Regions from separate parts of the Paenibacillus sp. SEL3 genome, predicted to be linked through region 2. Evidence: riboswitches for the same ligand, from Rfam matches in the RefSeq annotation. Region 2 holds a riboswitch; each other region holds the start of a gene.
The links. Region 2 has a riboswitch for glycine ahead of ACYCS5_RS08465 (alanine/glycine:cation symporter family protein). Riboswitches for the same ligand answer to the same signal wherever they lie in the genome.
Positions count from the first base shown of each region.

Region 1 (3,144 bases), 1.8 Mb from region 2:
CGACGGTAGCCATTCATAACCTCGGAGGAATCCCAACGGTTTTTGTTACGGTCGGCATTATAATGGTCGGAGATGAAGAAGACACTTCCCCCGTTATTCACATATTGCAGCAGGGCAGCCTGCTCGGATGCCTTAAAGGCCACATTCGCTTCACCGATGATGAACACATCATATTGGCGCAGCTTATCATAGGTTATGGCCTGTTCTCCATAAGTAAAAGGAATAGGGCGGTTCAATTGATCCACAGTAAAGCCTACATTACGTAATCCATTGGCAAAGTCGGAGAAGGCGCCTTCAATGACCCAATCTGCTGCACCAGCCGTCTGTGCGTGCGTATTATCGAACAGCACCTTTTTGCCTTTTCCATCCGGCAGTGTAGTACCGGGTTGACCCGGGTTGCCAGGTTCAGGTTCGCCAGGTTCACCTGGTTCCCCCGGCTCGCTTCCACTCACCAGTTCCACAGCGCTTGGACTTTTTACTCCACCAAAATTATTGTAGGCACCAAGCGTACCTGTCACGCGAATTTTGCTGCCGACCAGTCCAGGATGACCTGTTAACCCAAATTGCCCTCTGTACGCAGATGTCAGCTGCACATCCAATAGATTAGACGTGCTACGTTCATTGGCCTGGTCGGCAATCAGTACGTTAAAATCATTCGCAAACGGAGAAGAAAAGTTAGCCGTTTTCGATCCGGTAGCATGTCCGACGATATAACCTTCTACCGTCACCGTACCTCCACTGCTTTGGCCCTGAAGTGCTTCGGCTACTGTCAATGCTCCCTCTGCCTTGACCTGACCGAACGGAACGAAGATCCCGATCAGCAGTGAAACGATCGCTGCTAGATGCAGCATCCCTTTTAAGCGTGAACCTGTGAACCGCAAGCCTTTTACCATACGTCAATATCCCTCCTATGATTTCCATAAATGTACTTGTCCTCTATCAGATTAGCCGCCAATCTTCTAATTCCTTCCTGATTTCATCCACAATTATGTAAACTTTAATCTTTTTTATTGGAAATGCACCTGTTTCAGGATTTTGCAAAATTCGATTCCAATCGCTCCAAAGCGCGATATCTAGACGAACTAGGCCATTTCGATCTATATATTGTTCATTGGAAGTCGCTTATTGGTTTTTTGCAAAATCCTCGTTTATGTAAAAATTGAACCCTGTGATTGACACCGAGCACGTCATACATTACGCTAAGAAAGACATGTAGAACGGTATACGCGAATGAAGATGACGGGAGAGTCTGTCCAGGAGGCTTACACTCTGGCGGCACCGAAGGAGCAAGACGCCAGCACCCGGCTGGCGGATAATCTCTCAGGTCCATGTATCGTCATCTGACGCAACTCTGGAGAGAGCGCAAGCCACCCAAGGGGTAAGGCGGTAAGAACACCGCACGAAACTCTCAGGTAACGAGGACAGAGATAAGGGAAACTTCCTTATCCTGTCCTTTTTTGTGCTCACATTGTGCGTCAGCATTAGGAACCGTCATAACCGCGCAAAGACGCGGAAATACCATATAGTATGGTATTAGAACACACAGGGGGCCACACCATGCGTTTCAAAGATGTATTTTCTATTATCGGCCCGGCCATGACCGGACCTTCCAGTTCACACACTGCAGGCGCGGTGCGACTCGCACGCGTTGCCCGGCACTGGCTCGGGGCGCAGCCTGACCGTGCCCGTATGACACTGTACGGCTCCTTTGCCGATACGTATAAAGGACACGGTACGGATCTGGCGCTCATCGCAGGACTGCTTAATTACGATACGGACGATCACCGGATTCCAGATGCCGAGCAATGGGCCGAGCAAGCCGGGATGACCGTGGAATTCGCCGTCAGTGGACTCCCCGCTCCTCATCCGAACACCGTCCGTTTCGAGTTGTGGAAGGGCGAGGATCAGCGCACACTGCTGGGCTCCTCCATCGGCGGCGGCAGCATCCATGTCCAGCAACTCAACGAATTCCGGGTCAATCTGACCGGGGAGCTGCCTACGCTGGTGCTTCTCCACTCGGATAAGCCCGGTACATTGGGCGCAATAACTTCAGCGCTGGGCGCGGCCCACATTAACATTGCCTATATGCACGTAGATCGCAAAGGCCGGGATGGTGAAGCACTCACCGCCATTGAAACGGACAGTTCTGCTCCAGCTGAACTGATTGCGGAACTGCGTTCTTTACCTCATATGTATGAAATTAAGATGATTAATTTGAAAAAAGGAGCTGAATCCGATGCGGTTTAGCCATCTGCATGAGATCAGCGCTTTATGCGCTGAAGAATCCACCACGATTGGCCGCTTGATGATTCAAGAGCAGGTACAAGAAACGAATACAACGGAGGAAGAAATCTTTCGCCAAATGTCTGATTATTATGAAATCATGAAGGAAGCTGTTCATCGCGGTCAGACACAAGACACCGTATCCCGCAGTGGATTGACGGGCGGCGACGGCAAGCGCCTGGCCGAGTATCTGCGGTCAGGGGAGACCTGCTCCGGTGATGCCTCCGCGCTCGCCATGGCTTATGCCCTCTCCGTGTCGGAGGTTAATGCATCTATGGGTCGCATTGTCGCCACTCCTACCGCAGGCTCATGTGGAGTTATCCCTGGTGTGTTCATCAGTGCGCAGGAACGGTTCGGCTGGGATGATGAGCATATGGTGAACGGCCTATTCGCCGCTGGAGCCATTGGCTACGTGATCGCCAACAACTCCTTCATTTCTGGCGCGGAGGGAGGCTGTCAGGCTGAGATTGGCTCAGCTATCGGGATGGCCGCTGGCGCTATGGTCGAGCTGCGCGGTGGTACGCCTGAACAAGCTGTTCACGCCGTGGGCCTCGCTCTTAAGAACACGCTCGGCCTGATTTGCGACCCCGTCGCCGGACTCGTGGAGATTCCGTGCATCGTGCGCAACGGGCTGGGAGCCGTGACTGCGCTTGCCGCAGCGGACATGGCTTTGGCGGGTGTGCGCAGCGCTATTCCGTCTGACGAAGTCATTGACGTGATGCTTGAAGTCGGCAGCGCGATGCCGTCGAAGCACCGCGAGACCGCCAAAGGCGGCTTGGCTCAGACGCCGACTGGCAAGCGTTTGACCGAATCACTTACACGCAACCCATCAATCAAGAAGAATAAGTCGTAATTTCTAAG
Region 1 covers NZ_CM137725.1:3,653,894-3,657,037, reverse strand. Annotated here, with positions in the region: gene ACYCS5_RS16890 (DUF6359 domain-containing protein) at 1-893, opposite strand, end outside; glycine riboswitch at 1,231-1,346, shown strand; gene sdaAB (L-serine ammonia-lyase, iron-sulfur-dependent subunit beta) at 1,558-2,247, shown strand; gene sdaAA (L-serine ammonia-lyase, iron-sulfur-dependent, subunit alpha) at 2,237-3,136, shown strand.
Region 1: linked by a shared signal. The riboswitch ahead of sdaAB (L-serine ammonia-lyase, iron-sulfur-dependent subunit beta) and the one ahead of ACYCS5_RS08465 (alanine/glycine:cation symporter family protein) in region 2 are both predicted to bind glycine.

Region 2 (3,144 bases):
ACATTGCAGCCCGTGAAATGGAATACGGAGGCTTCGGTAACTATAAAAAGCTTAATCAAGGAGATATTTTAGCTATTTTGCGCGCATCGTTATAACATTTAAAAAGGGAGTGTCCTCAAGCCTATGGTGGCTGAAGACACTCCCTTTTGGAATTTATGAATTAACCGTTTGTCCCTTTTCTTCTACTTGGATAGCAGCCCCTACATGGGTACCTGCAAGAATACCCTTTTTCTTATTAGGATACAAAGAATCCATATAGGTTCGGGTTTCTGCAACTACGATTCCCGATAAGCCAAGCAGTGCAATCAGGTTCGGGAAAGCCATCATTGCGTTAAAGATATCTGCCAGCAGCCAAATGGCTTCCAACTTGATGAACGCACCTCCTGCCACAAGTGCGATGAACAAATAACGGTATGGTTTAATCCATTTGACACCCAGTAAATATTCAACACAACGTTCCCCGTAGTAATTCCAGCCCAGTATCGTTGTAAATGCAAATAAAATAAGGCTAATCGTCACGAGTTCTGCACCAGCCGGAAAGGCACTGGAAAACGCATGCTGGGTCATCAGACCTCCATCGTCATTTCCACTCCATATTCCCGTAACCAGCAACGTAAATCCCGTCAGATTACAAATAATCATCGTATCGATAAATACGCCTGTCATGGATATCAACCCTTGTTCTGCAGGCCATTTCGTCTTAGCAGCAGCTGCTGCAATTGGCGCACTTCCCAAACCGGCTTCATTAGCAAAAATACCTCTGGCAACTCCACTTCGCATCGCCAACATAATCGTCGCTCCGGCAAATCCACCCGTTGCAGATGTGGTCGAGAAGGCCCCTTGTAATACTAAAGCAATCGCATGAGGAAGCTCTCCTGCAAACTTAATGAGTACAATTAAGCAAACTACGATATAGAGCCCCGACATGAATGGAACAATCTTTGTGGATACCTTGGCAATACTTTTGAGTCCTCCAATCGTAACAACAGCAGTTAACACGGAAATAATGATCGCTGTAACTACCGTTGGCACTCCAAAGCTACTTTCCGTCGAAGAAACGATAGCCTTTACTTGCGGAAAAGTACCGATTCCAAATAGGGCTACAAGAACACCAGAAAAGGCAAACAACATCGCCAGCGGCTTGAAACGGCGGCCAAGTCCGTTTTCAATATAATACATCGGACCACCCGAAAATTGTCCGTTCCGGTCTTTAACACGGTATTTAACGGATAATAATCCTTCCGCATATTTGGTTGCCATCCCGAAAAAAGCTGCAACCAGCATCCAGAATAATGAACCGGGCCCACCCAGCTTGATCGCTGTCGCCACGCCAACAATACTTCCTGTACCTACAGTAGCTGCCAGTGCCGTACTCAATGCACCGAAGCTGCTTACATCTCCGCTACCTTCGTCCGGCGCTTTACCAATTAGCTTGAGCGCCAAAGGCAATCGAATAACCTGAAGCAGCTTCAAGCGGATCGTTAGCCACAACCCCGTGCCCATCACGAGAATAAGAAGCGGCGCTCCCCATATCCAGCTGTCAATCGTTTCTAACACATGTACCAAATTCATTTCAACCCGCTCCTCCAGCATATTAGAAAACAAAAAAGAGTCAAATCCGCTGATTCGACTCCTGGAGAGGTTAAAGGCACGAAAAAATACAACCATCTTGTGCAGGTTTTGCCTCTAATAGCTCATAAAAAAGCCTAGGGCATTCCCTGTCACAGGTTATTCGCGTCTCTGTCCTTTTGCCTGAGAGTTTAAGCAGATGTTCTCTGCGGTGCACCTTCGGCGCCCAATTAAGGGTCTCTCCAGAGTTCTGTCCGTTTACGGTCCCCGCTTGTGGCTGTAAACAGCCTAAGCACCTGAGAGTTTTGCCCCTTCGGTCGGAACTTTCGTTCCATCTCCCGCAAACATCAACCAGACATATGAAATTTTTATTCATTATACAGAAAACTTTCAGCTTATTACAAGTGAAAAGTTTGTGAAGCCCTCTGAAATATTATTATTGAGTCTATCAAAAAAGCGGGTACAGCAGATCGCATCCTTAGGATGTCCTCTGCTATACCCGCCCGAGATGATATGGAATTACAATTCTTCACCGTTGGTTGCTATCACATTTTTATACCAATTAAAAGAGTCTTTTTTGGAGCGTTTGAGCGTTCCGTTACCGTCATCATCCAGATCAACGTAAATAAATCCGTAGCGCTTGGACATTTCGGAAGTAGACATGCTCACAAGGTCGATAGGGCCCCAGCTGGTGTAACCAATCAGATCAACACCGTCGGCAATCGCTTCCTTCATTTGGGCAATATGCTGACGCAAGTAATCAATGCGATATGTGTCATGCACAGAGCCATCTTCCTCCACCTTATCATATGCACCCAAGCCATTTTCCACGATGAACAGAGGCTTTTGATAGCGATCATAAAACGTATTCAGTGTAACACGCAGGCCGATCGGATCGATCTGCCATCCCCAGTCGGAGGACTGCAGATACGGATTTTTCACGCCGCCAATCAGGTTTCCTGCTGCTTTCTCGCCTTCTGGACCTGCCGATACGGTCAAGGTCATGTAGTAGCTAAATGAGATAAAATCAACCGTATTATTTTTCAAAATTTCGTCATCGCCGGGTTCTGTCTGGATCACAATATTATTTTCTTCAAAATAACGATTCATATAGTTGGAATATTCCCCACGGGCATGCACATCCGTAAAGAATAGGTTCATCTGATTTTCATGCTGGGCTTTCAGTATATCCGCTGGGTTACACGTATGTGGATAGCTTTCTATACGTGCCAACATACAGCCGATCTGAGCACCCGGGATGATCTCATGTCCCCGTTTGGTTGCCAGTGCACTAGCTACAAATTGATGATGCAATGCTTGATATATCGCTTGCTGTTTGTTTTCTACACGGTCAATAACCACACCGCCACCGGTGAACGGACTCATGGTCATTACATTGATTTCATTAAAGGTCAGCCAGTATTTTACTTTATCCTTATAGCGTGTAAACACCGTTTCGGCATAATTGACGTAATGCTGTATGACTTCACGACCCAGCCAGCCATTATACTTCTGAGTCAGACCTAGCGGTGTTTCATAATGTGACAATGTTACCAAGGGCTCAATATTATATTT
Region 2 covers NZ_CM137725.1:1,812,728-1,815,871, forward strand. Annotated here, with positions in the region: gene ACYCS5_RS08460 (iron-containing alcohol dehydrogenase) at 1-95, shown strand, start outside; gene ACYCS5_RS08465 (alanine/glycine:cation symporter family protein) at 154-1,572, opposite strand; glycine riboswitch at 1,731-1,825, opposite strand; glycine riboswitch at 1,844-1,920, opposite strand; gene ACYCS5_RS08470 (glycoside hydrolase family 1 protein) at 2,089-3,144, opposite strand, start outside.

Region 3 (3,144 bases), 820 kb from region 2:
ATTTCATGCTGCATTGCTCTATTTATTACTCCGAAATCAACTGCTCATACTGATCCGCCGACAGTAGTTTGCCCAATGCTTCCTCCACATCTTTATCCATCTCTACTTCTACCATCCAACCTTTGTCATAAGGAGATTCATTCACTAGCTCAGGTGTACCTTCCAGCGCTTCATTCACTTTTAATATAGTTCCCGTCACCGGAGCAAAAAGGTCGGATACCGTCTTCACCGATTCAATCGTACCGATCTCCGCTCCCTGCTCAATCGTTACTCCCGCCTCAGGTAATTCTACAAAAACAATATCACCCAGTTGGTGCTGTGCAAAGTCTGTAATACCAATCCGCACCGTTCCATTCTCTGTCCGCTGAACCCACTCATGTTCGTCTGTATACCAAAGTTGCTGCTTCACTTCACCCATTCTGTTCCCCTCACTTCCATATGAATAAAATCGCATTTGCTCACCTGTATTAGACAGGTTAAGATTATGACAATAAGAACACTCATGTCAATAATACTAACAAAAATACTTCATATCACCTCCTATAGCGCTCTATATAAAAATATAATAATTTATAACAAACGCTTACATATCCTTATTTATATATTAAATGTTTTTTCTATTGTTTTTGATGACATTTTTATTGACATTTTGAATGAATTTGCGTATTAATGGGTTATAGCAAATACTTTGGGAAACACCCCGACAACTGCAAACGCGGATGAACGCAGAGGGAGAGACTGCCAAAAAGATTCGCATAGCTGTTGCCGCTTGTGAGACAGTTGTGCACGCGAATCGGATCAAGTTGTTATCTGCAAAGCCAGGTAATATACTGCTGATCCCGAAGGTAGCGCCGAAGGAGTAAGCCTGCATTGCAGGTGAATCTCTCAGGCAAAAGGACCTCTGCCGGACGCATCTCTGGAGAGCATTCGCTATTGGAGCGGATCACCCAAGAGGAAACCCGGTACATACCGGGGTAACTTTCTGGTATCAAGGACAGAGCTGAAAAAAGAGTATAGACTGCTGTCTATACGTTTTTTTCGGCCTGTCTTTTTTGTTTTGCCGATCACACCGGATAGGAGTGGAAACATGACTAATTTGCGAAAAACACCGCTATATTCGTCCTACGGGACGCAGTCTGGGGTTCGTTGTATTGACTTTGGCGGCTGGGAGCTCCCCGTTCAGTTTAGCGGTATCCAAAAGGAGCATGAGGCCGTCCGGCAACGTGCGGGTTTATTCGATGTATCGCATATGGGTGAGTTTTTGGTTGAAGGCAAAGAGGCCGAAGCTTTTCTACAAAGGGTGACCACGAATGATGTCAGCCAGTTGGAACCAGGTCAGGCACAATATTCACTCCTGTGTTACCCCGATGGAGGTGTAGTAGACGACCTGCTTGTTTACTGCAAAGGACCGGAGCGCTACATGCTCGTTGTGAACGCCTCCAACATTGATAAGGATTGGGATTGGTTACTTCGTCATGTGCCTGCATCCGTTCACATGGAGAATGTGTCTGATGCAATAGCATTGCTGGCATTGCAGGGACCGGAAGCAGCACGTATTGCCGCAGCCGTGGCAGATACGGATATTACGAATCTGGCATCTTTCCACTTTCATGAGAACGTGCCATTGTTCGGAGCAAAAGCACTCGTCTCACGAACCGGATATACGGGCGAAGACGGTTTTGAATTTTACGTACCTGCCGCGGAAGCACCCGCCGTATGGGAGGGTTTGCTTCGTTCCGGTGAGTCGTATGGGCTGATTCCCGCTGGACTTGGTGCTCGGGATACACTACGCTTTGAGGCTCGGTTGCCGCTATACGGACAGGAGTTATCTGCCACAATTTCACCACTCGAAGCCGGTCTGGGTTTCTTCGTCAAGCTGAATAAAGGAGATTTTATCGGTAGAGAAGCACTTCAGCGTCAAAAAGAACAAGGGGTTCCTCGTAAATTGATCGGGCTGGAAATGATTGATCGCGGCATCCCACGCGCCCATTATCCGGTATTCGCAGAAGGACAACGCATCGGTGAGGTCACAACGGGGACTCAGTCGCCCACCTTGAAGCGTAATCTGGGCCTCGCCTTGGTGGACAGTCGTTTTAGCGCCCTCTCCACACCGCTGGAGGTTGAGATTCGTGGCAAACGCCTGCGTGCCGAGGTAGTGGCAGCACCCTTTTATAAACGCCCGCGCTAATCTTAAACTCTCTTCATTCCAATAAAGCAAACATGTCAGATATGAACTTCCGGGTTTTTCAGCTCACACTTTTTTATTAGCTAATTACGATTTAAAATTTTGCTTTTCGAAAGGAGCCAGAACCTATGAAGCAGCATCGTTATCTCCCTATGACTGAACAAGATCAAACCGAAATGCTGCGTGTGGTGGGTGTATCATCCATTGATGATTTATTCAGTGACATTCCAGAGGCCATTCGATATCAAGGGGAACTCCCTCTTTCTTCTCGACTCGATGAGAAAGCCTTAACCCGCCACTTGGCCGAGCTGGCTGGACACAACGCCAATACAGACACACATGCCAGCTTTCTTGGCGCAGGAATTTATGATCATCATATTCCGTCGGTCATCCAGCACATCACTTCACGCTCGGAATTCTATACAGCCTACACCCCCTATCAGCCGGAAGTAAGCCAAGGCGAGCTACAAGCCATTTTCGAATTTCAGTCGTATATTTGCGAATTGACGGGCATGGCTGTAGCTAATGCCAGCATGTACGACGGAGCGACTGCACTGGCGGAAGCGGGCTCACTGTCCGCCGCAGCTACCCGCCGTAAACAGCTTATCGTATCGAGGTCCGTCCATCCAGAGGCACGTCAGGTATTGGCAACCTATGCACGCGGATTGAATTTGGACATCGTGGAGATCGGCTGTTCGGACGGTGTAACGGATGCTGATGCGTTAGCGGCGGCCGTATCGGAACAGACCGCGGCTGTTTTGGTCCAAAGCCCCAACTTTTTCGGAGCCGTGGAAAATCTACAGCCGATGGCTGACCTCATCCATGCACACAAAGGTCTTTTGGTCGTCAGTGCCAACCCACTGGCACTTGGCTTGCTGGAGACACCCGGCAAACAGGGCGCGGATATTGTGGTAGGAGACGCGCAGCCACTTGGCATCTCCTCTTCTCTCGGCGGTCCG
Region 3 covers NZ_CM137725.1:997,316-1,000,459, forward strand. Annotated here, with positions in the region: gene gcvH (glycine cleavage system protein GcvH) at 26-418, opposite strand; glycine riboswitch at 812-911, shown strand; gene gcvT (glycine cleavage system aminomethyltransferase GcvT) at 1,088-2,188, shown strand; gene gcvPA (aminomethyl-transferring glycine dehydrogenase subunit GcvPA) at 2,314-3,144, shown strand, end outside.
Region 3: linked by a shared signal. The riboswitch ahead of gcvT (glycine cleavage system aminomethyltransferase GcvT) and the one ahead of ACYCS5_RS08465 (alanine/glycine:cation symporter family protein) in region 2 are both predicted to bind glycine.

Region 4 (3,144 bases), 650 kb from region 2:
CAGCCCAGTATCGTTGTAAATGCAAATAAAATAAGGCTAATCGTCACGAGTTCTGCACCAGCCGGAAAGGCACTGGAAAACGCATGCTGGGTCATCAGACCTCCATCGTCATTTCCACTCCATATTCCCGTAACCAGCAACGTAAATCCCGTCAGATTACAAATAATCATCGTATCGATAAATACGCCTGTCATGGATATCAACCCTTGTTCTGCAGGCCATTTCGTCTTAGCAGCAGCTGCTGCAATTGGCGCACTTCCCAAACCGGCTTCATTAGCAAAAATACCTCTGGCAACTCCACTTCGCATCGCCAACATAATCGTCGCTCCGGCAAATCCACCCGTTGCAGATGTGGTCGAGAAGGCCCCTTGTAATACTAAAGCAATCGCATGAGGAAGCTCTCCTGCAAACTTAATGAGTACAATTAAGCAAACTACGATATAGAGCCCCGACATGAATGGAACAATCTTTGTGGATACCTTGGCAATACTTTTGAGTCCTCCAATCGTAACAACAGCAGTTAACACGGAAATAATGATCGCTGTAACTACCGTTGGCACTCCAAAGCTACTTTCCGTCGAAGAAACGATAGCCTTTACTTGCGGAAAAGTACCGATTCCAAATAGGGCTACAAGAACACCAGAAAAGGCAAACAACATCGCCAGCGGCTTGAAACGGCGGCCAAGTCCGTTTTCAATATAATACATCGGACCACCCGAAAATTGTCCGTTCCGGTCTTTAACACGGTATTTAACGGATAATAATCCTTCCGCATATTTGGTTGCCATCCCGAAAAAAGCTGCAACCAGCATCCAGAATAATGAACCGGGCCCACCCAGCTTGATCGCTGTCGCCACGCCAACAATACTTCCTGTACCTACAGTAGCTGCCAGTGCCGTACTCAATGCACCGAAGCTGCTTACATCTCCGCTACCTTCGTCCGGCGCTTTACCAATTAGCTTGAGCGCCAAAGGCAATCGAATAACCTGAAGCAGCTTCAAGCGGATCGTTAGCCACAACCCCGTGCCCATCACGAGAATAAGAAGCGGCGCTCCCCATATCCAGCTGTCAATCGTTTCTAACACATGTACCAAATTCATTTCAACCCGCTCCTCCAGCATATTAGAAAACAAAAAAGAGTCAAATCCGCTGATTCGACTCCTGGAGAGGTTAAAGGCACGAAAAAATACAACCATCTTGTGCAGGTTTTGCCTCTAATAGCTCATAAAAAAGCCTAGGGCATTCCCTGTCACAGGTTATTCGCGTCTCTGTCCTTTTGCCTGAGAGTTTAAGCAGATGTTCTCTGCGGTGCACCTTCGGCGCCCAATTAAGGGTCTCTCCAGAGTTCTGTCCGTTTACGGTCCCCGCTTGTGGCTGTAAACAGCCTAAGCACCTGAGAGTTTTGCCCCTTCGGTCGGAACTTTCGTTCCATCTCCCGCAAACATCAACCAGACATATGAAATTTTTATTCATTATACAGAAAACTTTCAGCTTATTACAAGTGAAAAGTTTGTGAAGCCCTCTGAAATATTATTATTGAGTCTATCAAAAAAGCGGGTACAGCAGATCGCATCCTTAGGATGTCCTCTGCTATACCCGCCCGAGATGATATGGAATTACAATTCTTCACCGTTGGTTGCTATCACATTTTTATACCAATTAAAAGAGTCTTTTTTGGAGCGTTTGAGCGTTCCGTTACCGTCATCATCCAGATCAACGTAAATAAATCCGTAGCGCTTGGACATTTCGGAAGTAGACATGCTCACAAGGTCGATAGGGCCCCAGCTGGTGTAACCAATCAGATCAACACCGTCGGCAATCGCTTCCTTCATTTGGGCAATATGCTGACGCAAGTAATCAATGCGATATGTGTCATGCACAGAGCCATCTTCCTCCACCTTATCATATGCACCCAAGCCATTTTCCACGATGAACAGAGGCTTTTGATAGCGATCATAAAACGTATTCAGTGTAACACGCAGGCCGATCGGATCGATCTGCCATCCCCAGTCGGAGGACTGCAGATACGGATTTTTCACGCCGCCAATCAGGTTTCCTGCTGCTTTCTCGCCTTCTGGACCTGCCGATACGGTCAAGGTCATGTAGTAGCTAAATGAGATAAAATCAACCGTATTATTTTTCAAAATTTCGTCATCGCCGGGTTCTGTCTGGATCACAATATTATTTTCTTCAAAATAACGATTCATATAGTTGGAATATTCCCCACGGGCATGCACATCCGTAAAGAATAGGTTCATCTGATTTTCATGCTGGGCTTTCAGTATATCCGCTGGGTTACACGTATGTGGATAGCTTTCTATACGTGCCAACATACAGCCGATCTGAGCACCCGGGATGATCTCATGTCCCCGTTTGGTTGCCAGTGCACTAGCTACAAATTGATGATGCAATGCTTGATATATCGCTTGCTGTTTGTTTTCTACACGGTCAATAACCACACCGCCACCGGTGAACGGACTCATGGTCATTACATTGATTTCATTAAAGGTCAGCCAGTATTTTACTTTATCCTTATAGCGTGTAAACACCGTTTCGGCATAATTGACGTAATGCTGTATGACTTCACGACCCAGCCAGCCATTATACTTCTGAGTCAGACCTAGCGGTGTTTCATAATGTGACAATGTTACCAAGGGCTCAATATTATATTTGCGTAGCTCATCAAATACATTGTCGTAGAATTGCAATCCTGCTTCATTCGGCTCGTGATCATAGCCATTCGGGAAAATCCGCGACCAGTGGATGGACATACGAAATACTTTAAAGCCCATTTCAGCGAACAATGCAATATCTTCTTTGTAGTGGTGGTAAAAGTCCACACCTTCACGTTTTGGGAAACGGGCATTGACTTTGCCTGCCAAAATGTCTTCGAGTCGCTCGGACGAAATCTCTATAGCGTGATCGTTCTTACGTTCCGCTTTGGGTACATAAGCAATCATGTCTGCGCTGGACAAGCCTTTTCCATCTACGTCAAAAGCACCTTCCAATTGGTTGGCTGCAGTTGCCCCGCCCCACAAGAAGTTTTTCGGAAATCCTTTTAGCATCTTCGTCATGGTATAAAGACCTCTTTCCGTATATAAGATTTTCACTTTGGCCTAAGTAATCCCATCAAATGCTGCAAAT
Region 4 covers NZ_CM137725.1:1,161,738-1,164,881, forward strand. Annotated here, with positions in the region: gene ACYCS5_RS05490 (alanine/glycine:cation symporter family protein) at 1-1,100, opposite strand, end outside; glycine riboswitch at 1,259-1,353, opposite strand; glycine riboswitch at 1,372-1,448, opposite strand; gene ACYCS5_RS05495 (glycoside hydrolase family 1 protein) at 1,617-3,074, opposite strand.
Region 4: linked by a shared signal. The riboswitch ahead of ACYCS5_RS05490 (alanine/glycine:cation symporter family protein) and the one ahead of ACYCS5_RS08465 (alanine/glycine:cation symporter family protein) in region 2 are both predicted to bind glycine.